DNA from 4 places in the Klebsiella grimontii genome. Region 3 is predicted to be linked to each of the others. Evidence: riboswitches for the same ligand, from Rfam matches in the RefSeq annotation. Region 3 holds a riboswitch; each other region holds the start of a gene.
What was found. Region 3 has a riboswitch for thiamine pyrophosphate ahead of thiM (hydroxyethylthiazole kinase). Riboswitches for the same ligand answer to the same signal wherever they lie in the genome.

Region 1 (7,699 bases), 1.0 Mb from region 3:
ATCACTATCAGCAAACTGGCGTGGCAGGAGTACGGCGTGCGTCCGGTTATCCATCCTCACGCCGGCGGCTGCATCGAGTTTGCCGATGAAATCGACCTGCTGGCGACGCAGATTCCCCATGAGGTGGCCGGTTTGTGTCTCGACACTGGCCACCTCTACTATTCGTCGGGCATGGACCCCATCAGCTGGCTGGATCGCCATTTTGACCGCCTTGATTACCTGCATTTTAAAGATGTTGACCCGCAGGTGTTCGCTAGCGTGATTTCCCGCGGCATCGACTTCTTCTCGGCCTGTGCGGAGGGGGTGATGTGCCCGCTTGGCAGCGGCGCCATTGACTATCCGGCGGTGCGCGCCTTTCTCGACAAGCGCGGCTATCAGGGCTGGATCACCATTGAGCAAGAGCGCGATCCGCGCAACGTCGAGGGCAGCCTGCAGGCGGTCACGGAAAGCCTGCGCTACCTGCGATCCGTTGGGTTTTAATCGGGAGAAAACAGATGATTAACGGTATTAAACCTGTAGGCCGCTCCTTACACTGGGGCATGGTGGGCGGCGGCGGAAGCAGCCAGATTGGCTATATTCACCGCTCCGCGGCGCTGCGCGACGGATCGTTTACCCTGCTGGCCGGGGCTTTTGATATTGATGCAGAGCGCGGGCGCGAGTTTGGCCAGCAGCTGGGCGTGGACGTCGGGCGCTGTTACCCCGACTACGAAACCTTGTTTCGCGAAGAAGCGGCGCGGGAAGACGGCATTGAAGCGGTTTCTATCGCCACGCCGAATAACACCCACTACGCCATTTGTCGCGCGGCGCTTGAGGCCGGACTGCATGTGGTCTGCGAAAAACCGCTCTGTTTTACCGGCGAAGAGGCCGATACGCTGGTGGCCCTGAGCGAAAAACAGCGCAAAATCATCGGCGTCACCTACGGATACGCCGGGCATCAGTTGATTCTGCAGGCTCGGCAGATGATTGAACAGGGGCTGCTGGGCGAGATCCGCATCATCAATATGCAGTTCGCCCACGGTTTCCATAACCAGCCGGTAGAGCAGGATAACCCCAGCACCCGCTGGCGGGTGGACCCGAAATTTGTTGGTCCCAGCTACGTGCTAGGCGATCTGGCCACCCACCCGCTGTTCCTGGCGGAGACCATGGCGCCGAAGCTTAATATCACTCGCCTGATGTGCTCCCGCCAGAGTTTTGTCAAAAGCCGCGCACCGCTGGAGGATAACGCGCATGTGCTGATGGAGTACGACAACGGCGCCGTAGGGTCGATGTGGTGCTCGGCGGTCAACAGCGGCTCAATGCACGGACAGAAAGTCCGCATCGTCGGGGAGAAAGCTAGCCTGGAGTGGTGGGATGAACAGCCGAACCAGCTGCGCTACGAAATTCAGGGCGAGCCGGTGCGCATCCTCGAACGCGGTATGCCCTATCTTGACCCGCTGGCCCTGCAGGACGACCGGATTGGCGGCGGCCATCCCGAAGGGCTGTTTGAGGCCTGGTCGAATCTGTATCGCCGCTTTGCCATTGCCATGGATGCAACCGACCGTCGCGATTCGGCCTTGCTGGAAAACTTCTGGTATCCGGATGCCAAAGCCGGGGCGCTCGGCGTGCATTGGGTAGAGAGCTGCGTACGTTCAGCAGACAACGGGGCCAGTTGGGTAGCGTTTCACTGATCCTCTGATAATACGCGCCCGGTAAGGCGTCAGCCGCCACCGGGCGCAAACGATGCGCAATAGCCATTTCTTGAGATATTTAAAAGTGACAACGTCACCTATCCCCGGCAAATTCACAGCATTGTAATCAAAAAGGGAATGTCGTATAACAGGGGCCAAACCGAGGGGTGTCCCGTGAGGGCTGAGATGGCGTAAGCCGAACCCTTTGAACCTGATCTGGGTCATGCCAGCGAAGGGACGGGTCGGCATTTCCGCCAGTTTTGCGCCATTGCCTGTTCACACTTCATTCAGCACGCCCGGATCTCCCTTGTTTCAGGAGGTCCTGTGATTCTTCCCGCGTTTACCCAGGGTATTTATGGCCGCCTGCGTCAGCAGGCCGGCGCCGACTGGCAGCACTACGTCGCCCACCCCTTCCTGCGCCAGCTCGCCGATGGCACCCTGCCCGAATCCGCCTTCCGCCGCTATCTGACGCAGGATTACCTGTTTCTGATCCATTTCGCCCGCAGCTACGCGCTGCTGGTCAGCAAGCTGCGTACCCTGGCGGAAATGCGCGTCGCCGCCGCGTCGATGAACGCCATTATTGACGAGCTGCCGCTGCACGTCGGCTACTGCAGGGAATGGGGACTGGATGAAGCGACGATGGCCGCCGATGCGGAAGCCGTGGAAACCGTTAACTATACCCGCTACGTGCTGGACATCGGCCACTCCGGCGACGCCCTGGATCTGCTGGCGGCGTTGATGCCCTGCGTTGCCGGCTACGCGGAAATCGGCCTCGGCCTGCTGCACGATCCGGCGACCCGGCTGACCGCCAATCCTTATGCCTCCTGGATCCGCAACTACGGCGATGAGGGTTACCTGAACGGCGTCAATAACGCCATCGGTCTGCTGGAAACCCTCTGGCAGCAGCGCGGCGGCGAGGCGCGTTTCGCCGAACTCAGCGCTATTTTCACCACCGCAACGCGTCTGGAGGCTAACTTCTGGCAGATGGGCCTCAACGCCGTCGCGGAGCGCCCGGCGTGACGGCGCCCGGTATCCAGGTGCGCGGTCTGAGCCTGCGCTTTGGCGCGCGGCGGATATTCGACAATCTGACGTTCGCTATCCCCGGCGGCCAGTGGGTTTCGCTGCTGGGTGCCAGCGGCGCTGGAAAGACCAGCCTGTTGCGCATTATCGCCGGGCTGGCAAAAGCTACCGCCGGTGACGTTCGCGCCAGCGACGGGCAGCCAATAGATAAACGGCTGGCGTGGATGGGACAAAAAGATCTGCTTTATCCATGGTTAAGCGTGCGCGACAACGTCTCGCTTGGCGCGCGTCTGCGCGGAGAGCGCGTAGACCATCGGCGGGTTGCCGCGCTGTTACAGCAGGTTGGTCTTGAACACTGCGCCGGCGACCGCCCGGCCGCCCTCTCAGGCGGCATGCGCCAGCGTGCGGCGCTGGCGCGCACGCTCTATGAAGACCGCCCCATTGTGCTGATGGACGAACCTTTTTCCGCGCTCGATACCCTGACCCGGACGCGCATTCAGACCCTGGCCGCGGAACTCCTGGTGAACCGCACCGTCGTGCTGATTACCCACGACCCGATGGAAGCCTGCCGCCTGAGCCATCGTCTGCTGGTCCTTTCCCCCGCTCCCGGCGGGATTGACGACGCGCATCGCCTGTCCGGCATGCCGCCGCGCGCGCCGGACGATCCGGAGCTGTTGGCCAGCCAGGCGGAGCTGCTGCAACAGCTGATAAGGGCTAACGGATGAGCGCAAAACTGTTTCGCGCCGCCGTGGTGTTCTGCGGCCTGCTGCTGCTCTGGTGGCTGGCGAGCCGCAGCGGCATTCCCGCCTTTCTGCTGCCTTCACCCTCGGCGGTGGCAAGCGCTCTGTGGGTCAACCGCTCGTACCTCGGCGAACACACGCTGATCACGTTGAGCGAGATCCTCAGCGGCCTCGTGCTTGGCGCCCTACTCGGCGTGACGCTGGCGCTGTGCATGATTGTCTCGCCGCGCCTTCAGCGCTGGCTGATGCCGCTGGTGCTGACCAGCCAGGCGATCCCGGTCTTTGCCCTCGCCCCGCTGCTGGTGCTGTGGTTCGGTTTTGGCATGGGCGCCAAGGTGATGATGGCGGTGCTGGTGATTTTCTTTCCCGTCTCCTCGGCGTTTTTTGACGGCCTGCGCCGGGTTAACCGCGACTATCTCGATCTGGCGCGCACCATGGGGGCCTCTTTTGGCGCACAGCTGCGCCACGTTCGCATGATGGCCGCCCTTCCGGCCCTTGGTTCCGGCCTGCGGATGGCCGCCGCCGTTGCCCCCATCGGGGCGATTATCGGCGAATGGGTCGGTTCAGCCGAAGGCCTGGGCTACGTGATGCTTAACGCCAACGCCCGCCTGCAAACCGATATCTGCTTCGCGGCCCTGTTTATTTTGGTGGTGCTGACCGTCCTGCTCTGGCTGGCGGTGGATGCTTTTTTACACCGGCTGATCGACTGGACGCCGGAATAACGATTTTAAACAGAAGGAATAACCATGCGTAAACATCTTTATAGCGGAATGGCCCTTGGCGTGCTGTTCAGCGGTCAGGCGCTGGCCAACGAGAAACTCACCCTGGTGCTGGACTGGTATATCAACCCCGATCATGCGCCGATCGTGGTGGCCGAACAGATCGGCGCCTTTAAAGAGGCGGGCCTGGACGTCAAAATCGTGCCGCCGTCCGACCCGGCGCTGCCGCCGCGCTTAGTCGCCGCCCGCCAGGCGGACCTGGCGATTACCTACCAGCCGCAGGTCCATTTTTTTGCTGATGAAGGGCTGCCGCTGGTCCGCGTCGGCACCCTGATTAATTCACCGCTGAACACGGTGATCGCGCTGGATAAAAGCATCAAATCCCCCGCCGATCTGCAAGGCAAAAAAGTGGGTTACTCGGTGAGCGGTATCGAACAGGCGACGCTGGCCACCATGGCGCAGCACGCGCACATCGACCCCAAAAGCATCAAGCTCATCAACGTGAACTTCCAGCTGACCAGCGCCCTGCTGGCCGGCCAGGTCGATGCGGTCATCGGCGGCTATCGTAATATCGAAGCGCTGGAGCTGAAGCTACAGGGGAAAGATCCGCAGGTGATGAACGTCGAGGATTACGGCGTACCGGCCTACGACGAGCTGGTGATTGTCGCGAATCGTGATGAAGCAAACGCGGCGAAGATTAAGGCGTTCCTCAAGGCGCTGCAAAAAGGCGTCGCTTACCTGCGCGCCCATCCTCAGGAGACCTGGCAGGCGTTTGCCGCCGCGCATCCCGAGCTCAATACCGAACTGAACAAGCAGGCATGGCTGAAAACCCTTCCTCTGTTTGCCAGCGATCCGGCGGCGCTGGATAAACCTCGCTATGAAGCTTATGAACAGTTTTTATATAACAATAAGTTGGTGAAAAAAGTCACACCTTTAACGAATTATGCGGTTGAGCTGCATTGAGTCATGCCATTGCTGGCGGAAACTTTTCGCCAGCAATATCCGCGTAACGTTAATAAAAATCGAGAAACTTCCTCACTAATAATTACAATTTTAAAGGTCTTTCACCCCTTAAAATATTCATTTTAAATCAATCAATTAGGTTGATTTTCGCCAGTGTAAAAATAACGTAAATATACCTTAATCAATAAAACGTTGAATGCGTATCTAAAAAGCCATATATTGTGCCCGCTTTAATGCATGGCGATTCAATTTCTTACACCAATTTATTCAACCAGCGCTCAACCGTAACGCTGGTTGTGGGAGTGATATGATGACGGATAAAGTCCGTATTGATACTTTAGGCGCAGATTTATTAGATGCAAACAACGATACCTTTTTGGCCCGTCAGGCTGAATTCGAATCGAATGTCAGGAGCTACCCGCGCAAGCTGCCCCTTGCGATTACCAAAGCGGAAGGCGTCTGGCTGACCGATGCGGATAACAAACAGTATCTGGACTGCCTTGCCGGCGCCGGTACTCTGGCACTCGGCCACAACCATCCTGACGTGCTGCAGAGCATCCAAAGTGTCATTACCAGCGGCTTGCCGTTACATACTCTCGATCTGACGACACCGTTAAAAGATCGCTTCTCTGAATACCTGCTTTCCCTGCTGCCGGGCGAAGGCAAAGAATACTGCCTGCAGTTCACCGGTCCGTCCGGCGCTGATGCCGTTGAAGCGGCGCTGAAGCTGGCGAAAAAATACACCGGTCGCTCTTCCGTGATCAGCTTCTCCGGCGGTTACCACGGCATGACCCACGGCGCGCTGTCCGTCACCGGCAACCTGTCGCCAAAAGCGGCGGTTAACGGCATGATGCCGGAAGTGCAGTTTATGCCTTACCCGCACCAGTACCGCTGCCCGCTGGGTATCGGCGGCGAAGCCGGCGTGAAAGCGCTGACCTACTACTTCGAAAACCTGATCAACGACGTCGAAAGCGGCGTGCGTAAACCGGCGGCGGTGATCCTTGAAGCCGTTCAGGGTGAAGGCGGCGTGAACCCGGCTCCGGTCGAATGGCTGCAGCGCATCCGTAAAGTGACGCAGGAGCACGGCATTCTGCTGATCATCGATGAAGTTCAGGCTGGCTTTGCCCGTACCGGTAAATTCTTCGCCTTTGAACACGCTGGCATTGAGCCGGACATTATCGTGATGTCGAAAGCCGTTGGCGGCGGTCTGCCGCTGGCCGTTCTCGGTATCAAAAAGCAGTTCGACGCCTGGGAACCGGGTCACCACACCGGCACCTTCCGCGGCAACCAGCTGGCGATGGCCACCGGCCTGACCACCCTGCGCCACCTGAAAGATAATAAGATTGCGGATAAAACCGCCGCTCAGGGCGAATGGCTGAAAGGCAAGCTGGCCGAGATGCAGAAACGCTATCCGGTTATCGGCCACGTTCGCGGTCTGGGCCTGATGATCGGCATCGAGATCGTTAAACCGAACGAAGCGCCGGACCACATGGGCTGCTACCCGGCGGATGGCGAACTCTCCGCGCTGCTGCAGAAGAAATGCTTCGAAGCGGGTCTGATCCTCGAGCGCGGCGGCCGCCACGGCTGCGTGCTGCGCCTGCTGCCGTCCCTGCTGATCAGCAACGCTGAGCTGGAAATTTTCTTCGACAAATTTGAACAGGCCCTGCTGGCCGCCGGCGTAAAACCGGTCTGAGTGGAGTAAGTGACCGCAATGTCCAAATTGAATCCGATTCTTGCTGGTTCCGCGCAAAGTATTGATGCCTACCAGCAAGCGATCGCCCAGACCAGCCAGGCGGTAGCGCAGTGGTTGCAGCAGCCTGAAATGTATCAGGGGAAAAGCGTTGATGAACTGCGTGAGCGCATCACCCTTGATTTCAACGAACAGGGTCTGGGCAACCAGGCGGCGATTGAACGTGCGATCGAGTACTTCCTGAAAGACAGCCTGTCGGTACATCACCCGCAGTGCGTGGCGCATCTGCACTGCCCGAGCCTGGTGATTAGCCAGGCGGCGGAAGTGCTGATTAACGCCACCAACCAGAGTATGGACTCCTGGGACCAAAGCCCGTCAGCGACCATCATCGAGATCAAGCTGATTGAATGGCTGCGCGCCCAGGTCGGCTACGGCGCTGGCGATGCCGGCGTCTTCACCAGCGGCGGCACCCAGAGCAACATGATGGGCCTGATGCTGGCGCGCGATGCCTTCTTCGCCCGCCGGGGGCACTCCATCCAGCAGGATGGTCTGCCGGGCGATATTCGTCAGTACAAAGTGCTGTGTTCAGAAAACGCCCACTTCTCGGTGCAGAAGAATATGGCGCTGATGGGCCTCGGCTACCGCTCCGTGACGCTAGTGAAAACCGACGAATTCGCGCGGATGGACGTGGCGGATCTGAAAGCGAAAATCGCCGAGGCGCAGGCTAACGGCGAGCAGATTATGGCGATCGTCGCCACCGCCGGCACCACCGACGCGGGGGCGATTGACCCGCTGCGCGAGATTGCGGCCGTCGCGGCAGAGCACCAGATCTGGCTGCACGTCGACGCGGCCTGGGGCGGCGCGCTGCTGATGTCCGAAAAGTATCGCGACCGTCTGGAC
Region 2 (7,699 bases), 2.7 Mb from region 3:
GATCGTCAGGATATGCACGTTGTAATACGAGAGCGCGGAAATTCGCGGCATAATCGCAATCCCATAATCAATACTGACCAGCCCCGCCATCGCCGTATCCTCATCAACGTAGCAGGCAATATCCGGCACCAGCTTTTGCTGCATAAATACGTTATCAATAAAGGGGCGTAACCCGCTATTTTCCGAAAAATAGATATAGGGATAGTGGATTGTCTCCACCAGGTCGACTTCATTTTCATAGAGCCTGGCCAGAGGGTGATCTTTTGCCGTCACCACCACCAGTTCTTGCTGAATAATAGGAATAAAATCAATATCCGGTTCATCCGCAATATAAGAACAAATAGCCAGATCGCTTTTCCCGGCCTTGAGTTCCTGCAGAAGCGTTAACGACGTACCCTGCGTAAAGGAAAATGTCACATTGTGACGAGATGGTGAAAGTGAATACTTATTAATTAACTGCGGAACAACATACTCTCCCATGGTATAAATAAACGCGATGCGTATATTCTCTTTGTTCTCTGCGCTATTTTTTTGCAACGTCATGCGGCCATTTTCTAACGAGGCCAGCGCATCTTCCACGTAGGGAAGAAAGCGCTTACCGTTCTGCGTAATCTTGATATTGCGCCCCTGCCTGGCGAATAGCGCCACGCCCAGCTCTTTCTCCAGTTCAGATATGGCATGGCTCAGCGAGGGTTGAGTGATAAAAAGGCTGGAGGCGGCTTCAGTGTAGTGCTCGGTTTCTGCCAGCCGCTTAAAATAATAAAGTTGCTTTAGGTTCATTATTTTTGCTCGTATAATATAAGAATAAAACTAATGCCCCTAATATACCATACAAGCCATCTATGATGAGCCGAAACGGAGAAATACCGGCGTTATATCAAATATTGTTTTACGTAACAAAGCATGACTTCTCATCGATAGAGTCAATACTTAAGCAGAATATTTTTGCATGCATAATACATGCAAAAATATTTTAAACTTTAAAGGAAATCACTATGAGGACGATCGATGCTCAGGAACGGCCGATTTTGCCGTCGGTCACGCAGAAGCGAACTAAAACGCGAATTGTAATTTTAATGTTACTATCGATAGGGACGATGATAAATTATCTCGATCGTACTATTTTAGGTATTGTTGCTCCCAAGTTAACAAGCGAAATACATATTGACCCGGCGATGATGGGGATCGTTTTTTCTGCTTTCGCCTGGACCTACGCGCTGGCACAAATTCCCGGCGGGATGTTTTTAGATCGCTTTGGCAATAAACTGACCTACGCGCTTGCTATTTTCTTCTGGTCAACATTTACCTTATTACAAAGTTTTTCTGTCGGGCTAAAGTCTCTGCTGCTGCTGCGTTTAGGCTTAGGTATCAGCGAAGCCCCCTGCTTCCCGGTTAATAGCCGGGTCGTCAGTAAATGGTTCCCCCAGCATGAACGCGCCCGCGCGACGGCAACTTACACCGTCGGTGAATATATTGGCCTGGCCGCATTCTCCCCGCTACTTTTTTTAATTCTTGAACATCATGGCTGGCGAACGTTATTTATTCTGACCGGCGGCCTGGGCATCGCGTTTACTTTTGTATGGTGGAAGTTTTATCACGAACCGCATCAATCAAAAACGGCAAATAAAGCAGAGCTGGAGTATATCGGCGTAGAAAATACGGCTGCCGCCAATGAAAATATCCCTTTCAACTGGCCGGATGCGAAGCGTCTACTCTGCTGCCGACAAATCATTGGCGCCAGTCTTGGGCAATTTGCCGGTAACACCACGCTGGTGTTCTTCCTGACATGGTTCCCGACTTATCTGGCCAACGAACGCCACTTACCGTGGCTACACGTGGGTTTCTTCGCCTCCTGGCCGTTCCTGGCCGCCGCTATCGGGATATTTTTCGGCGGCTGGGCATCCGATAAAATATTAAAGAAAACCCAGTCGGTTAATATTAGCAGGAAGCTGCCTATTATTTCCGGACTGCTGCTTTCGAGCTGCATCATCCTTGCTAACTGGGTCGACAGTAATACCGCAGTGATTATTATCATGTCGGTAGCTTTTTTCGGCCAGGGGATGGTCGGCCTCGGCTGGACGCTTATTTCTGATATTGCACCAAAAAATATGGGCGGCCTGACCGGCGGGATCTTCAACTTCTGCGCAAATATGGCGTCAATTATCACCCCATTAATTATTGGCGTCATCATATCAATGACTGGAAATTTTTTCTACGCGCTAATTTATATCGGTTTAACCGCACTAATTGGCGTTATCGCCTATATTTTTATTATCGGTGATATCAAAAGAATTGAATTGAAATAACCGGCCCAGACATTGCCCCGGCTTCCTGCCGGGGCAATGAAAACGCTTAGATATCTTTCACCCTGCTGGTCATAAACAGCGTCACCAGGGAAATCGCGGCAATCGTCCAGTAGACGCTGGCGTGCCCATAGCTTTGCGACAGCGCGCCCTGAATGACCCCGGCCAGAATGACTCCGGTGGAAATACTGTTGGTAAACAGCGTCGTCGCGGCCCCCGCCCTTCCGGGCATCAGATCCTGAAACCACAGCATGCCAATCCCGGCCACAATGCCGATAAAGACGGCATTAAATAGCTGTAAAATCAGCAGCGCAACCCGGTCGTGAAACAGAATCAGGCCGATATAAAACAGCACGCCCGCCGCAACCGCCGTCACCATCATATTGCGCTTGCCCCAGCGCTTGACGTAGTAGCCCGCCAGAATCATCGCCGGGATCTCCAGCCCGGCAGCGGTGCCCATCAGGATCCCAGCAAGGCTGTCCGGCAGGCCAAGATCGCTGCTGATCCACAGAGGCATATCAATGATATACATGGTATTGCAGGTCCACATCAGCGTGGAGGCGATAAACAGCATCCGCACGTTTTTATCGTGCCACCCTCCGGCCTGCACCAGCACTTCGGCCCCTTCCGAGGGTTGTTCAACGCGGGCGACCGACGGTAGCTTAAAAGCGATCAGCGCCAGGCTAATGACAAAGATCCCGGCGGCAATGGAGAACATGGTGGTGAAGCCATAATTCAGCGCCAGCATAAAAGCCAGCGGTGGGCCAATGACCCACGCTAGCGAGAGCTGCGCACGCATTATCGAACTGAACATCACCACTTCGCGCGCCGAGCTATCGGCATATTCCCGCGCCAGAGCGAAGAGCTGCGGCATCGCGGCATTCGCCACGGAGGCCAGCATAACCCCGCAGGTAATCAGCGTCAGATAGTGGCGATTGAACGCAAACAGCAGCGCGTTTCCCACCGCCATCAGGCAGCAAAACATAATCAGCCGTCGACGATCGCCTCGACTATCGGAGCGTTTAGCCAGCGCCAGGCTGACCAGAATCCCGGCAATGGCGTTAACGGTATAGAACAGCCCCACCCAGAAAGGCTGCGCACCGACTTCGCGGCTAAGAAATAAGCTGAGCGTCGGCGCCTGCAGCGCGCCTGCGATCCCCATCATGAAAGCGACAAGCATAAAAGCGGCGTAAACGCCGTTAAGCCGACGCCCCATCGTCATTAACCACAGCATGAAATATCCTTAAACACGCGAAGAAGAAAACGAAAAAAGCCAGCAGAAGTTTTCTGCTGGCGGGTGATTCTATACTCTATGGATTTCGAGTTGCGGGCAGGCGGCCAGAACGTAAGTCCCTGGGAACATAGATAACTATGTGACCCGGGCGAGCGGGCGCGGCCAATGCACCTGCAGCTTGAAAGACGACGAGTATAACACCAATACTCAGTCACACATGATGTCTGCAAGTCAATGTTCAGAGGTCTGCGACGTAACTCCCCACTGCATCAGTTCACCGAGAATTTCCTGCTGTCTTCCTGCCATCAGGCGGGCCAGCCAGGACGCATCCTGCGTCGCAGAAAAGTAGCATTGGTAGAACTGTTTTGCGGTTGACCTCATCATATCCACCTCCTCGCTTCATCGACGTGGATTATTGCCTTAATATAGGAAGTAATAAATTGCTGAGTTTTTATCAGGAGTTCCCCTTTTATGTCTTCCGGTCGTTTACAACAGCAGTTCATCCGCCTGTGGCAGTGCTGCGATGGCAAGTCGCAGGAGACAACGCTGAATGAACTGGCAGAGATGCTAAGCTGCTCGCGTCGTCATATGCGTACCTTACTCAACATGATGGAGGCGCGCGGCTGGCTGACCTGGGAGGCGGAGGCCGGACGCGGCAAGCGTTCCCGGCTCGCTTTTCTCTATACCGGTCTCGCGCTGCAGCAGCAGAGGGCGGAAGATCTGCTGGAGCAGGACAGAATCGATCAGCTGGTACAGCTGGTGGGCGATAAAGCCGCCGTCCGGCAAATGCTGGTTTCCCATTTAGGCCGCAGCTTTCGCCAGGGTCGGCATATCCTGCGCGTGCTCTACTACCGGCCGATGAAAAATTTGCTGCCCGGCAGCGCGCTGCGCCGCTCGGAAACCCATATCGCCCGGCAGATTTTTAGCGCTCTCACCCGGGTAAATGAGGAAAATGGGGAACTGGAGGCCGATATTGCTCACCATTGGCAGCAGATCACCCCGACCCACTGGCGCTTTTTCCTGCGTCCGGGGATTCATTTTCATCATGGTCGCGAACTGGAGATGGAGGATGTCATCACCTCCCTGCAGCGCAGCAACGCGCTGCCGCTGTTTTCTCATATCGAGCGTATCGACTCCCCTACCGCCTGGACTCTCGACATTCATCTCAGCCAACCCGACCGCTGGCTACCGTGGTTGTTAAGCCAGGTACCGGCCATGATCCTGCCGCACGAGTGGCAGTCGATGGACAATTTCTCCAGCATCCCCGTCGGCACAGGGCCCTACTCGGTGGTGCGCAATAACCAGAATCAGCTCAAAATTCACGCCTTTGACGACTATTTCGGCTACCGGGCGCTGATCGATGAAGTGAACGTCTGGGTCCTGCCGGAAATCAGCGAAGAGCCCAACGGCGGGTTAACGTTACAGGGCACCACACAAAGCGAGAAAGCGGTAGAAAGCCGTCTGGAAGAGGGTTGTTATTACCTGCTGTTCGACGCCCGCAGCCCGCTCGGCGCCAACGCGGCGGTACGCCAGTGGTTAAGCTATCTGTTCCAGCCCGCCAGCCTGCTCTACCACGCCGGCGAGCACTATCAGGGAAACTGGTTCCCGGCCTATGGTCTGCTGCCCCGCTGGCATCACGCGCGCAGCCACGCCTGCGAAAAACCGCCGGGCCTGGAAACGGTCAGGCTGACCTACTACCAGGACCATGTCGAGCATCGCGTGATCGGCGGGATCATGGCGACGCTGCTGGCCGAGCATCAGGTTAAGCTGGAGATTCAGGAACTGGAATACCAGGAGTGGCACCGCGGTGAAGCGGTCAGCGACGTGTGGCTTAACAGCGCCAACTTTACCTTGCCGATCGATTTTTCCCTGTTTGCCTGGCTGTATGAAGTCCCGCTAATTCGCAACTGTATTCCCATCGACTGGGAGGAAGACGCAAGCCGCTGGCGCGCGGGAGAGCTTAACCCCGCCACGTGGAGCCAGCAGCTGCTGGCCAATCAAACCGTGGTGCCGCTGATTCACCACTGGCTGATGATCCAGGGGCAGCGCAGTATGCGCGGCGTACGCATGAACACGCTCGGCTGGTTTGACTTTAAATCCGCGTGGTTCGCGCCGCCGGAACCGTAATGCTTTCAGTCCGCTGACAAAATCATTACACTAACTGCCGTTCTCAACGGGGTGCTGAATTATGGCTGAGAAAATACCCGTCGAACCTGATCCGGATAACGCCGGCGAAGGGATTTGAGGCCCACTCAAAATCCTTTGCCACCCCTTTTTCTGAGGTGCAAAGTGTTGAAAAAATTACTCCCGCTGCTGGCGCTGGTCGCCGCGCCCGTTTTTGCCAAACCGCTACTCACCGTTTATACCTACGACTCGTTCTCCGCCGACTGGGGCCCCGGCCCGGCGGTTAAAAAAGCCTTTGAAGCCGACTGCGGCTGCGAACTGAAGTTCGTGGCGCTGGAAGACGGCGTCTCGCTGCTCAATCGTCTGCGCATGGAAGGCAAAAACAGCAAAGCCGACGTGGTGCTTGGGCTGGATAACAACCTGCTGGAAGCCGCCTCGCAGAGCAAACTGTTCGCCAAAAGCGGCGTACCGGCCAGCGCGGTCAGCGTACCCGGCGGCTGGGACAACGACACCTTCGTCCCGTTCGATTACGGCTACTTCGCTTTTGTTTACGATAAAAACAAGCTGAAAAATCCGCCGAAAAGCCTGAAAGAGCTGGTTGAGGGCGAGCAAAAATGGCGGGTGATTTATGAAGATCCGCGTACCAGCACGCCGGGTCTGGGGCTGCTGCTGTGGATGCAAAAAGTGTACGGCGATAAAGCGCCGGAAGCCTGGCAGAAGCTGGCGGCGAAAACCGTCACCGTCACCAAAGGCTGGAGCGAAGCCTACGGCCTGTTCCTGAAAGGCGAGAGCGATTTGGTGCTGAGCTATACCACCTCCCCGGCCTACCATATTATTGAAGAGAAGAAAGATAACTACGCCGCGGCGAACTTCGCGGAAGGTCACTATTTACAGGTTGAAGTCGCCGCCCGCACCGCGGCCAGCAAGCAGCCGGAGCTGGCGGAAAAATTCCTCAAATTTATGGTCTCGCCGGGCTTCCAGAACGCGATCCCGACCGGCAACTGGATGTATCCGGTCACCCAGGTTGCGCTTCCGGCGGGCTTTGACGCGCTGATGAAACCGCAAACGACCCTCGAATTTACCCCGCAGCAGGTGGCCGCCGAACGCCAGAACTGGATCAGCGCATGGCAACGCGCCGTCAGCCGCTAGCTTTCGCCTGGCTCCTGCCGGGAGTCACGGCGGCCATCATTCTGGTCGTCGTGGCGCTGGCCGCCTTTCTGGCGCTGTGGTTCAGCGCGCCGGAAGCGGCCTGGGGCGTGCTGATCGGCGATAGCTATCTCTGGCACGTCGTACGCTTCTCTTTCTGGCAGGCCTTTCTTTCGGCGCTTTTTTCGGTGCTGCCGGCGATATTTCTCGCCCGCGCCCTCTATCGGCGTCGATTCCCCGGGCGAACGCTGCTGCTGCGCCTTTGCGCAATGACCTTAATTCTGCCGGTGCTGGTGGCGGTCTTCGGCATCCTCAGCGTCTACGGCCGTCAGGGCTGGCTGGCCGAATTATTTAACGCTTTCGGCTGGCAGTGGTCGTTCTCGCCCTACGGGCTGCAGGGGATCCTGCTGGCGCACGTATTCTTTAATATGCCGATGGCCACGCGCCTGCTGCTACAAACGCTGGAAAATATCCCCGGCGAGCAGCGGCAAATCGCCGCCCAGCTCGGCATGCGCGGCTACGTCTTCTTCCGCCTGGTGGAGTGGCCGTGGCTGCGCCGGCAAATTGCTCCGGTCGCGGCGCTGATCTTTATGCTCTGTTTCGCCAGCTTTGCGACCGTGCTGTCGCTGGGCGGCAGCCCGCGGGCAACCACCATCGAACTGGCGATTTACCAGGCCCTTAATTTCGACTACGACCCGGGCCGCGCGGCGATGCTGGCGCTGATCCAGATGATCTGCTGCCTTGGGCTGGTGCTGCTTAGCCAACGGCTGAGCAAAGCCCTCGCCATCGGGGCCAGTAATATTCGCGGCTGGCGCGATCCCGACGATCGCCTGCACAGTCGATTAAGCGACTTTGCGTTGATTACCGCAGCGCTGCTGCTACTGCTGCCGCC
Region 3 (7,699 bases):
TCCGGTATCGGCCTCGAATGCGCGAAAACCCTGCTCGGGGCTGGCGCTAAAGTGGTGCTTATCGACCGCGAAGGCGAGAAGCTCAACAAAATCGTCGCTGAACTAGGCGAAAACGCCTTCGCCCTGCAGGTTGACCTGATGCAGGCGGAACAGGTTGATAACCTGCTGCAGGGCATTTTACGCCTTGCCGGACGTCTCGATATTTTCCACGCCAACGCCGGAGCCTATATCGGCGGGCCGGTGGCTGAAGGCGACCCGGACGTATGGGACCGCGTGCTGCATCTCAACATCAACGCCGCCTTCCGCTGCGTGCGCAGCGTCCTGCCGCATCTTATCGCGCAAAAATCCGGCGATATTATCTTCACCAGCTCTATCGCGGGCGTGGTGCCGGTGATCTGGGAACCTATCTATACCGCGTCGAAATTTGCCGTCCAGGCGTTTGTGCATACCACCCGTCGCCAGGTTTCCCAGTACGGCGTGCGCGTCGGCGCCGTGCTGCCGGGTCCGGTGGTCACCGCCCTGCTGGACGACTGGCCAAAAGCAAAAATGGACGAAGCGCTGGCCAACGGCAGCCTGATGCAGCCGATTGAAGTGGCCGAGTCGGTATTGTTTATGGTCACGCGCTCGAAAAACGTCACCGTACGCGACATCGTGATTCTGCCTAACAGCGTCGATCTCTGACCGTTCAACCAGCCTGTGTGAGAGGATTTTATGCAAAGCGATACGCAACATATTATTGGCGTCGATGTCGGTTCGGGCAGCGTTCGCGCCGGGGTGTTCAATCTGCGGGGCGACCTTCTCGCCCACGCGACCCGGGAAATTACCCTGTTTCGCAGTGCCGGAAATGTGGTGGAACAGTCGAGCCGCGAGATCTGGCAGGCGGTGTGCTACTGCATTAAAACGGCGGTGGCCAGCGCCGGGGTCGCTCCATCGTCAATTGCCGGTATCGGCTTCGATGCCACCTGCTCGCTGGTGGTGATCGGCGAAAACGACGCGCCTCTGGCGGTCGGGCCTTCGGAAGATGCGGACCGTAACATTATCGTCTGGATGGATCATCGCGCCACTGGCCAGGCGGAAAAAATTAACGCCACGGGCCACCCGGTGCTGCAGTACGTTGGCGGCAAAATCTCGCCGGAGATGGAAACGCCGAAAATTCTCTGGCTGAAGGAGAACCGCCCGCACATTTACCAGCAGGCGCGCCACTTCTTCGATCTGGCGGATTATCTGACCTGGCGCTCAAGCGGCGATTTAGCCCGCTCGGCGTGTACCGTGACCTGTAAATGGACCTACCTGGCGCATGAACAACGCTGGGACGCCGGGTACTTCCGCCAGATTGGCCTCGAAGAGCTGGCGGATGAAGATTTTGTCCGCATCGGCCAGCGGATTGTCGATCCGGGAACCCCCTGCGGCGACGGCCTCTGCGCCACGGCGGCAGAAGAGATGGGCCTGCCGGTCGGTACCCCGGTGGCGGTCGGTATGATCGACGCCCACGCGGGCGGCATCGGCACCGTCGGCGTGCTGAACGGCGCGGTCAACAATATGGCCTACGTCTTCGGCACCTCCTCCTGCACCATGACTTCCACTCAGGAAGCGGTGTTCGTGCCCGGCGTCTGGGGTCCTTACTATTCGGCGATGGTGCCGGGATTGTGGCTGAGCGAAGGCGGACAGAGCGCGGCCGGGGCGGCCATCGACCAGTTGCTGAGCTTCCATCCGGCTGCGGCGGAGGCTCGCGACCGGGCGAAAGCCGCAGGCCTCCCGCTGCCGGTCTGGCTGGCGGATCGCGTGCTGGCGCAGGTGGAAACTCCTTCTGCGGCGGTTAACCTCGCCGCCGGGCTGCACGTGGTGCCTGAATTTTTAGGTAATCGGGCGCCGCTGGCCGACCCGCATGCGAAAGCGATTATCGCCGGACTGGGGATGGAACGGGATTTGGACAACCTGATGGCGCTCTACGTCGCCGGGCTGTGCGGGATCGGTTACGGCCTGCGGCAGATTATTGACGCGCAGAAGACGTGCGGCATCCGCAGCGAGAATATCATCATCAGCGGCGGAGCCGGGCAGCATCCGCTGGTGCGCCAGCTACTCGCCGATGCCTGCGGCGTTACCGTAGTTAGCACCGCCAGCAGCGAGCCGGTGCTGTTAGGTTCGGCCATCCTCGGCGCGGTAGCAGGTAAAGTCGCCCCTTCACTGCCGGAAGCGATGAAGCAGTTTACGCGGGTGGATAAAACCTATCGCTGCGTTGCGCAGTATAGCGCCGAGCATCAGCGGCGCTATGAAGCGTATAAAACGCTACAGCACACGGCGCGGCTGATTCGCGAATAAGCGGGATCCCGGAGGCGGCGCTTGACGCGCCTGTCCGGGCTACCGGCCCGCAGAGGGCGGTGAACCGGTCACCCTGCTCTGCATAGCTTCCCGGAGGCGGCGCTTGACGCGCCTGTCCGGGCTACCGGCCCGCAGACGGCGGTGAACCGGTCACCCTGCTCTGCATAGCTTCCCGGAGGCGGCGCTGACGCGCCTGTCCGGGCTACCGGCCCACAGATGTCGGTGAACCCGTCGCCTGCTCTGCATGGCTTCCCGGAGGCGGCGCTTAACGCGCCTGTCCGGGCTACCGGCCCACAGACGGCGGTGAACCGGTCACCCTGCTCTGCATAGCTTCCCGGAGGCGGCGCTGACGCGCCTGTCCGGGCTCCGATCCTCAGACGGCGGTGAACCGGTAGCCCGGCCAAGCGCAGCGCCGCCGGGGAAGGCAGACGACGCGAGTGCTTAAGCGATAGTGACTTTGCCGTCCAGATAGACATCCTGCACGGCATTGATCAGCTTCACGCCGTCGGCCATCGATTTTTTAAACGCCTTACGTCCCAGGATCAGCCCCATGCCGCCCGCGCGCTTATTGATAACCGCCGTGCGCACCGCGTCGGAGAGATCGGTTTCGCCACCCGCCGCGCCGCCGGAGTTAATCAGCCCGGCGCGGCCCATATAGCAGTTCGCCAGTTGGTAACGCACCAGATCGATCGGATTATCGCTGGTGAGCTTGCTGTAAACCCGGTCATCGGTATAGCCGAAGTTCACCGCTTTATAGCCGCCGTTATTTTCCGCCATTTTCTGCTTCACGATATCCGCGCCGATGGTCGCCGCCAGGTGGTTGGCCTGGCCGGTTAAGTCTGCGGAAACATGGTAGTCGACGCCATCTTTCTTAAACGCCGAATTACGCAGATAGGCCCACAGCACGGTCACCAGACCCAGTTCGTGCGCGCGTTCAAACGCAGCGGAGATTTCTTCGATTTGCCGACGAGACTGCTCGGAACCGAAATAGATCGTCGCCCCGACCGCTACGGCGCCCATATTGAATGCCTGCTCAACGCTGGCGTACAGCGTCTGATCGTATTCGGTCGGGTAGCTCAGCGTTTCGTTATGGTTCAGTTTGACCAGGAAGGGGATGCGGTGCGCATAGCGGCGCGACACCGAGGCCAGCACGCCATAGGTGGAGGCCACGCAGTTACAACCGGCCTCAATGGCCAGTTCGACGATATTTTTCGGATCAAAGTACAGCGGGTTGGCGGCAAAAGAGGCGCCAGCAGAATGCTCTACGCCCTGGTCGACCGGCAGGATCGACAGATACCCGGTTCCCGCCAGGCGGCCGGTGTTATACAGGGTTTGCATATTACGCAGCACCGCCGGCGGACGATTGTTATCCACCATCACCCGATCGACATAATCCGCCCCCGGTAAATAGAGCTGGTCGGCTGGAATCGTCATACAGCGGTGCTGTAAAAGCGTGTCGGCATCTTTGCCAAGCAACTGCGTAATATCAGTCATAGCTATCTCCCGTAAGTGCCGGTCGAAACCGGCATGCGTTTTCCCAACCCAATTATTTTGGGCAGGTTAAGCCTGGTACCGACTCAGCATATTTTCCAGCCGGGAGCCTATTTTTTCAGCATAGTCTGCTGACACGTTGTCTTGCCGGTTACCACCAGGCGTGGAAATGGTGGACCGGACCGATGCCGTGCCCCACTTCCAGCGAATCGGCCTGCGCCAGCGCCGCAGAGAGCCAGCCCTTGGCTTCCGCCACGGTTCGCCCCCAATCATCGTAACGCGGACGCAGCGCCGCCAGCGCCGCCGACAGCGTACAGCCGGTACCGTGGGTGTTTTTGGTCTGGACTCTCGGCGCGGTAAAGCGCTGCTCCCCGTCGCGGGTAAAGAGCCAGTCAGGGCTTTCCGCATCATCAAGATGGCCGCCCTTCATTAATACCGCTCCGCAGCCCATTCCCAGCAGCGCTCTGCCCTGCTCCAGCATCTCCTTTTCCGTTCGGGCATGTGGCGCATCCAGCAGCGCCGCCGCCTCCGGCAGATTCGGGGTGATCAGCGACACCTGCGGCAGCAGGCGCTGGCGCAGCGTCTCCACCGCCGAGGCTGAGAGCAGCGGATCGCCGCTTTTTGCCAGCATGACGGTATCCAGCACCACGTTGGTTATCCGGTAGCGCGCCAGCCGTTCCGCCACCGCCTCGACGATATCGGTTTCCGCCAGCATCCCGATTTTGGTGGTATCGATGCGCACATCGCTGAAGACCGAATCGAGCTGCGCGGCGACAAAATCAGGCTCTATACGGTACACCGACTGGACGCCGCGGGTGTTTTGCGCCACCAGCGCGGTGATGACCGAGCAGCCGTAAGCGCCCAGCGCCGAGAAGGTTTTGAGATCCGCCTGGATCCCCGCGCCGCCGCTCGGGTCGGTGCCGGCGATGGTTAACGCGTTAATTCGTTTCACAGGTCACCTCCCGCGTAGAGCGCATCGAGAAAGGCGGGAGTAAAGCTGCCGGGGCCGCCTTGCCGCGCCGCTTTTCCCCCCGCCAGCTTCATCAGACCGCAGGCCGCGGCCACGTTCTCCAGCCGATCGCCGGGCATCGCCGCAGCGGCGGCAACCACCGCCGATAGCGCGCAGCCGGTGCCGACTACCCGGGTCATTAGCGGATCGCCGCCGGTGACCGCGCGCGTGCGCTGGCCATCGGTGATGTAATCGACCTCGCCGGTGACCGCGACCACGGTATTCAACTGGCGGGCCAGCGCCTGCGCCGCGGGCAGCGCTGCGGCGGCGGTATCGGTGGTATCGACGCCGCGCCCGCCGCCGCTCATTCCGGCCAGGGCCATAATTTCCGAGGCATTACCGCGAACGGCGGCAGGCTGCAGCGCCAGCAGCTCCCGGCAAAATTCTGTCCGTAAGGTCAGCGCGCCGACCGCCACCGGGTCCAGCGCCCAGGGCTTGCCCGCCTGCGTTGCGCTATGCGCCGCCGCACGCATCGCCGCCGCGCGTTCGACGGTCAGCGTACCAACATTAATCAGCAGCGCATCGGCAATAGCGGCAAACTGGCTGGCTTCGTCCGGGTCGATAACCATCGCCGGGGATGCGCCAATCGCTAACAGGACGTTGGCGGTAAAGGTCTGCACCACGTCGTTCGTCATGCAGTGCACAAGAGGGGAATGACGGTGAAAAAGGTGCCGCAGATGGGCGATATGCGCGGGGTTCAGCAGGTCAGACATCGTTTGCTCCCGCCAGGCGATGAAGAAGCGACGACCCTGCGGTCTCTGACTTCCCTACGCTGGCATTATCCAGATCAGGTGGTACGGGTTTTTCTCAGCCTTCACAAAGAAGGGCACCCCGAGTCATTGAGAGATAAAAACGTTCTCAGCGGGCAGGTTACGGTAAGTCGCGGGACAACGCAAGCTGGCCTGGCGAGGTTAGAGGAGCGCACGCCGATCTGAATTTAACAATAAGCAATCAAATAATTAACAAAATAAACACTTTTTCAGATACGTGTTTATAGTTTAGAAGGCGTTACAGGATGTAACCCGGCGTCATATCGAAATTAACGAGTGAATCAGCGTAAACCCATGAGGATTCCGATGAAATTAACACCGATTATGAAAAGTCTGGCTCTGGCAGGAATCATTTCGACCCTCCCCATGACCAGTTGGGCGGAAACGTCTCCCAAAGCAGCCGCCGCGGCAACCAAACAGGCAAACGACGCGCTGTACAAACAGCTTCCCTTCTCCGATAACACCGACTTTACCAACGCGCATAAAGGCTTTATCGCCGCGCTCCCTACGGAGGTGATTAAAGGCGAACAGGGCAACGTTATCTGGAACCCGCAGCAGTACAACTTTGTTAAAGAGGGTGAAAAGGCGCCGGATACGGTCAACCCCAGCCTCTGGCGTCAATCCCAGTTGATCAATATTAGCGGCCTGTTTGAAGTGACCGAAGGCGTTTACCAGATCCGCAACCTCGATCTCTCCAACATGACCATTATCGAAGGCAAAGAAGGCATCACCGTTGTCGATCCGCTGGTATCGGCGGAGACCGCAAAGGTCGGAATGGATCTGTATTACAAAAATCGCGGCAATAAGCCGGTCGTTGCGGTGATCTACACCCACAGCCACGTCGATCATTACGGCGGCGTTCGCGGCGTGGTCGATGAAGCCGATGTGAAATCCGGTAAAGTCAAAATCTACGCGCCTTCCGGTTTTATGGAAGCCGCCGTTGCTGAAAACATTATGGCCGGGAACGTAATGAGCCGCCGCGCCAGCTATATGTACGGCAACCTGCTGAAACCGGATGCCACCGGCCAGGTTGGCGCAGGCCTCGGCACCACGACCTCCGCCGGCACCGTCACGTTGATTGCTCCCACCAATATCATCGAGAAAGATGGCCAGAAAGAGACCATCGACGGGCTGACCTACGATTTTATGCTGGCGCCGGGCTCAGAAGCACCGTCGGAAATGCTGTGGTATATCGAAGAGAAGAAGCTGATTGAATCCGCAGAAGACGTCACCCACACCCTGCATAACACCTACTCGCTGCGCGGGGCGAAAATTCGTGAACCGCTGCCGTGGTCGAAATATATCAACGCCGCCATCGTACGCTGGGGGGACAAGGCCGAAATCATTATGGCCCAGCACCACTGGCCGACCTGGGGCAATGAGAACGTGGTTAACCTGCTGAAGAGCCAGCGCGATCTGTATCGATACATCAATGACCAGACCCTGCGCATGGCCAACGAGGGCCTGACCCGCGATGAGATCGCCGCCAAATTCAAGCTGCCGGACAGCCTGGCCAACACTTGGGCCAACCGCGGCTACTACGGTTCCGTCAGCCATGACGTAAAAGCGACTTACGTCCTCTACCTCGGCTGGTTCGACGGCAACCCGGCTACGCTGGATGAACTGCCGCCGGAAGAAGCGGCGAAGAAATTCGTTGATTATATGGGCGGCGCCGACGCTATCCTCAAGAAAGCCAAAGAGGACTACAACCAGGGCAACTATCGCTGGGTAGCGCAGGTCGTGAGTAAAATTGTCTTCGCCGATCCTGGTAATCTGGAGGCGCGCAATCTGGAAGCCGATGCCCTGGAGCAGCTGGGCTATCAGGCGGAATCAGGACCGTGGCGTAATTTCTACCTGACCGGCGCTCAGGAGCTACGCAACGGCGTAGTGAAAGGCCCGACGCCGAACACCGCCAGCCCGGATACCGTACGGGCGATGACCCCGGAAATGTTCTTCGATTACCTTGCGGTGCATATTAATGGTGAGAAAGCCGGAACCGCCAAAGCGGTGTTCAATATCGACCTGGGTAACGATGGCGGTAAATATAAGCTGGAGCTGGAAAACGGCGTGCTCAACCACACCGCCGATGCCGAAGCCAAGGACGCGGATG
Region 4 (7,699 bases), 2.1 Mb from region 3:
ACGTTTTTTCGCCCCCCAAATGTAGACCAGACGGGGGGCGGAATGGAAGCCTTCAGACGCTACAATTCAGGCGGTAAATCACGTTTTCTGGTCTCATTGCTGAAAATTTATACCAATATTGCTCTCGCCGGCCTCGCGAAGGTCTGCCCGTAGCCCTTTGATCAGTTCAATATCGCGTTCTTCGCAGTCGGCCAGAAGACGGAAAATCTCCCACTGAATATCCCACTCTTGTTCAACGGCCGGGTTTTCTTTGAGCTCTTTGTCGGTCATTTCGCGACCAGCCTGGGTCATTTCCAGCATCGCGACGGTGGTGATCGAACTCTTGCTGACTTCAATAGCATGTTCGAGCGTTTCGCCGCTCAGCCGCGAATGAATCAGTTCACTCAGTGCGACGCAGGCATCGATGGCCGGATAAACGCCGTACAGGTCGTAATCATCTGCGGCAGGAATCGCCTCTTCCAGCTTTTCCAGCTGGCTGTCGAAATTCACCTTCGCGTCTTTTACCGTCAGCGTTTCCCAGATCAGATCGAGGATACGGCGATAGAGCTGGCCATCGGCGAACTCAGTTTGCTGACAGAACATGGCGTAGTTGGGGTACATCCGCTCGCACAAGCAGGCCATAAAGGTCACGTGCTGCCAGCTTTCCAGCTTCTCCAGGCGCAGATGAATCGGGTTTTGTAACATGATGAAATCTCGAAGTCAGAAATTAGCCGCAGTGTACCTGAATCAGCCGTGATTTGCTTGCCAACGCACAAACGCCGGACGTCGGGACGCCACCGCATCAGCCCAGCGCGTCGGCTCAGGCAGGCGGTAGCCTTTCAGGCAGCGTTCTACCCACATCAGCGCGCTATCCAGGCCCACGCGGTGCCCGGTACTCACAAATAGGGGATTACAGCGCGTTTTACTGCGCAAAACCCACGCCAGCTGGTCGCCTTTATCCAGCAGTGGCGCCAGCGCGCCGGGCTCATCGCCCAGCGGCTCAAACTTACCGCACAGCCGTTTTTTCGCCACGCCGATAGTCGGCACATCCACCAGCAGGCCAAAATGGCTGGCGACGCCGAGGCGGCGCGGGTGGGAAATACCGTGGCCATCGACGAATAAGAGATCGGGTTTGCGCGAAAGCAGCTCCCACGCCGCCAGCAGCGCGGGAGTTTCGCGAAAGGAGAGAAAGCCGGGGATATAGGGCATTGTGGTCGCAACGCGCGCGACCTGATACTCCACCAGCTCCAGGGAGGGATAGCTCAGCAGTACCATCGCCGCCCGGGTCACCTCCCCCTCTTGCTCAAATCCAACATCCGCTCCGCCGATCAGCGTCGGCGGATCCTGTTCCAGCCGATCGCCTCGTTCAACCGATGCCGCCAGGCTGAGCTGCTGGGTGCGTAGCGATGATAAATCCATAATCACTCCTTAACGGTGGTATGGCGCTGACAACCGGTGCACAGCCTCCACAAATACGCCCGCGTGTTCCGGGTCGACATCCTGATGGATTCCGTGCCCGAGGTTAAAGACATGGCCTTCGCCCTGGCCAAACCCGGCGAGAATGGTCGCCACCTCTTCTTCGATGCGCGCCGGAGGGGCATACAGCATCGAGGGATCCATATTGCCCTGCAGGGCGACTTTATGGCCGACGCGACGCCGCGCATCGGCGATATCGGTAGTCCAGTCGAGCCCCAGCGCATCGCAGCCGGTTTCCGCCATCGCTTCCAGCCACTGCCCGCCGCCTTTGGTAAACAGCGTGACCGGCACGCGACGACCATCGTTTTCACGCAGCAGACCATCAACGATTTTATGCATGTAATAGAGCGAGAACTGCTGGTAATCCCGGCCGGTCAGCGCGCCGCCCCAGGTATCAAAAATCATCACCGACTGCGCGCCCGCTTTGATTTGCGCATTCAGATACAACGTGACGCTTTTCGCCAGCTTATCGAGCAGCGCATGCAGGGCCTGCGGTTCGGCGTACATCATCTTTTTGATCACCGTAAACGCTTTGCTGCTGCCGCCTTCAACCATATAGGTCGCCAGCGTCCACGGGCTGCCGGAAAAGCCAATCAGCGGCACTTCCCCCTTCAGCTCACGGCGAATCGTGCGCACGGCGTTCATCACGTAGCCAAGTTCATCTTCCGGGTCGGGAACCGGTAATTTATCGACATCCGCTTTACAGGTGACGGGCGAGGTAAAACGCGGCCCTTCCCCGGCTTCGAAATAGAGCCCCAGCCCCATGGCATCCGGGATAGTGAGAATGTCCGAGAAGAGGATAGCCGCATCCAGCTTATAGCGACGCAGCGGCTGCAGCGTGACCTCGCAGGCCAGCTCGGCGTTTTTACACAGCGACATAAAATCGCCCGCTTCGGCGCGGGTGGCTTTATATTCCGGTAAATAGCGGCCCGCCTGACGCATCATCCACACCGGGGTGACATCAACCGGCTGGCGTAGCAGCGCGCGCAGGTAACGATCGTTCTTCAGTTCGGTCATTTTTACATTCCTTTAGCGTTGATGCGCCAAGTGTAACATGTCACTCATACTCTGCCCGACACATCGCCACGGTATCTTCAATCAGGCGGCGCGCCACGGTGCCCGGCGGCGGCAAAAGCGGCAAATCGTCATAGCGATACCACCCCGCCTCCAGCAGCTCTTTCTTGTCGATGACAATCTCGCCGCTATCGTACTCGGCCATAAACGCAGTCATCAGCGATTGCGGGAACGGCCAGGGCTGAGAGGTCACGTAGCGCAGATTTTTCACTTTAATGCCGCTCTCTTCCATCACCTCGCGGGCAACGGTCTGCTCCAGGGTCTCACCCACTTCGACAAACCCGGCCAGCACCGTGTGCACGCCGTTGCGATGGCGGGTATGCTGCGCCAGCAGAATAGCGTCATCCCGGCGGATGGCGACGATGATGCAGGGGGCGATTTGTGGGTAATAACGTTCGCGGCAGTGGCTGCACAGCATCGCCCATTCGGTTTTGCTGGGATGCATCGGATGGCCGCAGTAGCCGCAGAATTTGTGCGAGCGGTAGAACTCCGCCAGTTGGATCCCGCGTCCCGCCAGTTGAAAAAGGCCAGCATCCTGATCGAGCACCTGACGCAGCGATCCCATCTCATGCCGGCGATCCTGGCGTACCAGCCACACCGGCTCGCCCTGCCATTCTCCGATTCGCAGCGCGGGCTGGCCAGCAAGATTAAAATTTACCGCTTCGCCATAGGGTAATTCCCCGTCGGGCAACCATAATTTCTGTTCGTGGCTGACGATCCACCAGCCGCGATCTAATTTTTCAATAATACGATCCATATCTATTGCACTACCTTTATTTTACTGGCACTTTTAACATTAAATTTACATTTTGGTGAGCAACGTATTTCTCTTAAATCCTTGCGGAGTCAACCATGTTAAACCAGCTGGAAAACCTGACGGAACGTGTTGGAGGCAGCAATAAACTGGTCGATCGCTGGCTACAAGTACGTAAGCATTTGCTTGTGGCTTACTACAACCTGGTTGGCCTGAAGCCTGGCAAAGAATCCTTTATGCGGCTTAATGAGAAAGCGCTGGACGATTTTTGTCAAAGCCTGGTGGACTACCTCTCCTCCGGCCATTTTAATATTTATGAACGCTTTATCGGCGAATTGGAAGGCGATACGCCACTTTTAGCCGCCACGAAGATTTATCCACAGCTGCAGGCTAATACCCAGCAGATCATGGATTACTACGACTCCTGCCTCGAAAACGCCATCGATCACGATAACTACCTCGAGTTCCAGCAGGCGCTGTCGGATATCGGCGAAGCGCTGGAAGCGCGCTTTGCGCTGGAAGATAGCCTGATCGCCCTCGCCGTCGCCCACAGTCAAAAAGATAACGTCAGCGACAATATCGCGCCGACCGCTTGAGTTGTGAACCATTAACGCGTAGTTTACATACATTCCCCCTCGCTGAGAGGGGATGTCATCTTGTCGGAGTGCCCATTTTCCACACTGGAAAAGGCTGAGACCGTTTATTCGGGATCCGCGGAACCTGATCAGGCTAATACCTGCGAAGGGAACAAGAGTAAACTGCGTTTAGCGTCAGCCTCTTCAGGGCCGATCGCATCTGTTACTCCATCCGTCGTCTGGCAAGCCATATCCTGTTTAACTGGAATGAGCTATGTCTACAACAAAACTCACGCGTCGAGAGCAACGCGAACACGCCCAGCGCTTTATCGACACGCTGGAAGGTACCGCATTTCCCAATTCGCAGCGCATCTATATCCACGGTTCGCGGGAAGATATTCGCGTCCCGATGCGCGAAATCCAGCTTAGCCCGACCCTTATCGGCGGCAGCAAAGATAATCCGCAATACGAAGCGAATGAAGCGATTCCGGTCTATGACACCTCCGGCCCCTACGGCGATCCGCACATCGCGATTAACGTTGAGCAGGGTCTGAAAAAACTGCGTCAGCCATGGATTGATGCGCGTCGCGATTGTGAAGAACTCAACGACCGCAGTTCGGCGTATACCAAACAGCGGCTGGCGGATGATGGCCTCAACGAGCTGCGCTTTACCGGCCTGCTCACCCCCAGGCGCGCCATGGTCGGGAAATGCGTGACTCAGCTGCACTACGCCCGGCAGGGGATTGTCACCCCGGAGATGGAGTTCATCGCCATTCGCGAAAATATGGGCCGCGAGCGTATTCGTGGCGAAGTGTTGCGCCGGCAGCATCCGGGCGTTGGGTTTGGCGCGCGGCTGCCGGAGAATATCACCCCGGAGTTTGTGCGCGCTGAAGTCGCCGCCGGGCGCGCGATTATCCCGGCCAATATAAATCATCCAGAATCCGAGCCGATGATTATTGGCCGCAACTTCCTCGTGAAGGTTAACGCCAATATCGGCAACTCGGCGGTCACCTCGTCGATAGAAGAAGAGGTCGAGAAGCTGGTGTGGGCGACGCGCTGGGGAGCGGATACGGTGATGGACCTTTCCACCGGCCGCTATATTCACGAGACCCGCGAGTGGATCCTGCGTAATAGCCCGGTACCGATCGGTACGGTGCCGATCTACCAGGCGCTGGAGAAGGTCAACGGGATTGCCGAAGATCTTACCTGGGAAGCTTTCCGCGATACGCTGCTCGAGCAGGCTGAGCAAGGGGTGGACTACTTTACCATCCACGCGGGCGTGCTGCTGCGCTACGTGCCGATGACCGCCAGGCGCCTGACCGGCATCGTCTCCCGCGGCGGCTCAATCATGGCGAAATGGTGCTTATCCCATCATCAAGAGAACTTTCTCTATCAGCATTTCCACGAAATTTGCGAAATCTGCGCCGCCTATGACGTCTCGCTGTCATTGGGCGATGGCCTGCGTCCCGGCTCGATTCAGGATGCCAACGACGAAGCGCAGTTCGCCGAGCTGCACACCCTGGGCGAACTGACCAAAATCGCCTGGGAGTATGACGTGCAGGTAATGATCGAAGGCCCGGGCCATGTGCCGATGCAGATGATTCAGCGCAATATGACCGAAGAGCTGGAGCACTGCCACGAAGCGCCTTTCTACACCTTAGGGCCGCTCACCACCGATATCGCACCGGGCTACGACCACTTCACTTCGGGTATCGGCGCCGCCATGATCGGCTGGTTCGGCTGCGCGATGCTCTGCTACGTGACGCCAAAAGAGCACCTCGGCCTGCCGAATAAAGAAGACGTTAAGCAGGGACTGATTACTTACAAAATCGCCGCCCACGCCGCCGACCTCGCCAAAGGCCATCCCGGCGCGCAGATCCGCGATAACGCCATGTCGAAAGCACGCTTCGAGTTCCGCTGGGAAGACCAGTTCAACCTGGCGCTCGACCCGTTCACCGCTCGCGCTTACCACGACGAAACCCTGCCGCAGGAGTCCGGCAAAGTCGCCCACTTCTGCTCCATGTGCGGTCCCAAATTTTGTTCAATGAAGATAAGCCAGGAAGTTCGCGACTATGCCGCCGCACAGACCATCGAAGTGGGGATGGCCGATATGTCGGATACCTTTCGCGCCCGCGGCGGCGAGATCTACCTGAAAAAGGAGGAAGCCTGATGTATCAACCCGATTTTCCCGCAGTTCCTTTCCGCCTGGGGCTTTATCCGGTCGTCGATAGCGTTGCGTGGATCGAACGCTTGCTGGACGCGGGCGTTCGCACTATCCAGCTGCGCATCAAGGATAAACGCGATAGCGAAGTCGAAGACGATGTGGTCGCCGCGATCGCGCTGGGGCGCAAATATGATGCGCGGCTGTTTATTAATGATTACTGGCGCCTGGCCATCAAACATCAGGCTTACGGCGTGCATTTAGGCCAGGAGGATCTGGAAACCACCGATCTCAGCGCCATCCGCAACGCCGGGCTGCGCCTGGGGGTTTCCACGCATGACGATATGGAAATTGATATCGCGCTGGCGGCTCGTCCCTCTTACATCGCCCTCGGGCACGTTTTTCCAACGCAAACCAAGCAGATGCCCTCCGCCCCCCAGGGACTGGAGCAGCTCGCGCAGCATATTCAGCGTCTGGGCGATTATCCGACCGTGGCGATTGGCGGCATCAGCCTTGAACGCGCCCCGGCGGTACTGGCGACCGGCGTCGGCAGCGTTGCGGTGGTCAGCGCCATTACTCAGGCGGCCGACTGGCGACAGGCAACGGCTCGGCTGCTCGAGATAGCGGGAGCCGGTGATGAATGACAGCGATTTTATGCGTTATAGCCGCCAGCTGCTGCTGGAGGATATCGCCATTGAAGGCCAGCAAAAGCTGCTGGCCAGCCGGGTGCTGCTCGTGGGTCTCGGCGGGCTGGGCTCTCCCGCCGCGCTCTATCTGGCCGGGGCCGGCGTCGGCACGCTGGTGCTGGCCGACGATGACGACGTGCACGTCAGCAACCTGCAGCGGCAAATTTTGTTCACCAGCGATGATATCTCGCGCTCCAAAGCCGCTGCCGCCAGGGCCCGGCTGGCTCGCCTTAATCCGCAGATTGAGCTGATTGCGCTGAAGCAGCGTTTAGGCGGAGAGGCCCTGCAGGATGAAGTGGCGAAGGCCGATGTGGTACTGGATTGCACCGATAACATGGCGACCCGACAGGCGATCAATGCCGCCTGCGTCGCGCTTCAAACCCCGCTGATTACCGCCAGCGCCGTCGGGCTGGGGGGCCAGTTGATGGTACTGACGCCGCCGTGGGACCAGGGCTGCTATCGCTGCCTGTGGCCGGACGCTAACGAGCCCGAACGCAACTGCCGTACGGCGGGCATCATCGGCCCTGTGGTCGGCATGATGGGCACGTTACAGGCGCTGGAGGCCATCAAGCTGCTCGCCGGCATGGCCACGCCGCGTAACGCTCTGCGCCTGTTCGATGCCCGCACCAGCAGCTGGCGCACTCTCGCGCTCCAGCGGGCTCAGGGTTGTCCGGTCTGTGGAGGGCAGCATGCAGGTGTGGTTTAACGATGAACCGTTGCAGTGCGCCGAAGCGACCTCCGTCGCCGCTCTGCTCACGCAGCTGGAACAGCAGCAGCCGGGCGTCGCGCTGGCGCTCAATCAATGCATCCTGCCGCGTGAACGGTGGGAAGATCATCTTTTGCAGGAAGGCGACCAAATCCTGCTTTTTCAGGTTATTGCTGGAGGCTGATATGTTACGTATTGCGGATAAAACGTTTGAGTCCCATCTTTTCACCGGCACCGGTAAATTCGCTGCCCCCAACGTCATGGTGGAGGCCATTCGCGCCTCCGGCA

Region 1: it holds a riboswitch for thiamine pyrophosphate, as region 3 does, so the genes downstream of both, ACE3MN_RS13385 (TenA family protein) here and thiM (hydroxyethylthiazole kinase) in region 3, are expected to answer to the same signal.
Region 2: it holds a riboswitch for thiamine pyrophosphate, as region 3 does, so the genes downstream of both, thiB (thiamine ABC transporter substrate binding subunit) here and thiM (hydroxyethylthiazole kinase) in region 3, are expected to answer to the same signal.
Region 4: it holds a riboswitch for thiamine pyrophosphate, as region 3 does, so the genes downstream of both, thiC (phosphomethylpyrimidine synthase ThiC) here and thiM (hydroxyethylthiazole kinase) in region 3, are expected to answer to the same signal.

What each region holds. Positions count from the first base shown of each region.
Region 1 is NZ_CP169721.1:2,830,546-2,838,244, forward strand. Features, by position in the region: gene ACE3MN_RS13375 (sugar phosphate isomerase/epimerase) at 1-480, shown strand, start outside; gene ACE3MN_RS13380 (Gfo/Idh/MocA family protein) at 495-1,667, shown strand; TPP riboswitch at 1,821-1,922, shown strand; gene ACE3MN_RS13385 (TenA family protein) at 1,992-2,687, shown strand; gene ACE3MN_RS13390 (ABC transporter ATP-binding protein) at 2,684-3,412, shown strand; gene ACE3MN_RS13395 (ABC transporter permease) at 3,409-4,149, shown strand; gene ACE3MN_RS13400 (ABC transporter substrate-binding protein) at 4,174-5,109, shown strand; gene ACE3MN_RS13405 (diaminobutyrate--2-oxoglutarate transaminase) at 5,417-6,802, shown strand; gene ACE3MN_RS13410 (aspartate aminotransferase family protein) at 6,812-7,699, shown strand, end outside.
Region 2 is NZ_CP169721.1:4,781,999-4,789,697, forward strand. Features, by position in the region: gene ACE3MN_RS22420 (LysR family transcriptional regulator) at 1-780, opposite strand, end outside; gene ACE3MN_RS22425 (MFS transporter) at 996-2,306, shown strand; gene ACE3MN_RS22430 (sugar efflux transporter) at 2,353-3,537, opposite strand; gene sgrT (glucose uptake inhibitor SgrT) at 3,769-3,921, opposite strand; gene sgrR (HTH-type transcriptional regulator SgrR) at 4,009-5,664, shown strand; TPP riboswitch at 5,702-5,795, shown strand; gene thiB (thiamine ABC transporter substrate binding subunit) at 5,827-6,810, shown strand; gene thiP (thiamine/thiamine pyrophosphate ABC transporter permease ThiP) at 6,786-7,699, shown strand, end outside.
Region 3 is NZ_CP169721.1:1,795,800-1,803,498, reverse strand. Features, by position in the region: gene ACE3MN_RS08585 (SDR family oxidoreductase) at 1-681, shown strand, start outside; gene ACE3MN_RS08580 (FGGY-family carbohydrate kinase) at 712-2,319, shown strand; gene fbaB (class I fructose-bisphosphate aldolase) at 2,761-3,813, opposite strand; gene thiD (bifunctional hydroxymethylpyrimidine kinase/phosphomethylpyrimidine kinase) at 3,962-4,762, opposite strand; gene thiM (hydroxyethylthiazole kinase) at 4,759-5,532, opposite strand; TPP riboswitch at 5,567-5,663, opposite strand; gene ACE3MN_RS08560 (alkyl/aryl-sulfatase) at 5,896-7,699, shown strand, end outside.
Region 4 is NZ_CP169721.1:5,393,466-5,401,164, forward strand. Features, by position in the region: gene ACE3MN_RS25255 (YjaG family protein) at 94-684, opposite strand; gene nfi (deoxyribonuclease V) at 727-1,398, opposite strand; gene hemE (uroporphyrinogen decarboxylase) at 1,408-2,472, opposite strand; gene nudC (NAD(+) diphosphatase) at 2,513-3,286, opposite strand; gene ACE3MN_RS25275 (Rsd/AlgQ family anti-sigma factor) at 3,382-3,879, shown strand; TPP riboswitch at 3,934-4,047, shown strand; gene thiC (phosphomethylpyrimidine synthase ThiC) at 4,133-6,028, shown strand; gene thiE (thiamine phosphate synthase) at 6,028-6,663, shown strand; gene ACE3MN_RS25290 (HesA/MoeB/ThiF family protein) at 6,656-7,411, shown strand; gene thiS (sulfur carrier protein ThiS) at 7,395-7,595, shown strand; gene thiG (thiazole synthase) at 7,597-7,699, shown strand, end outside.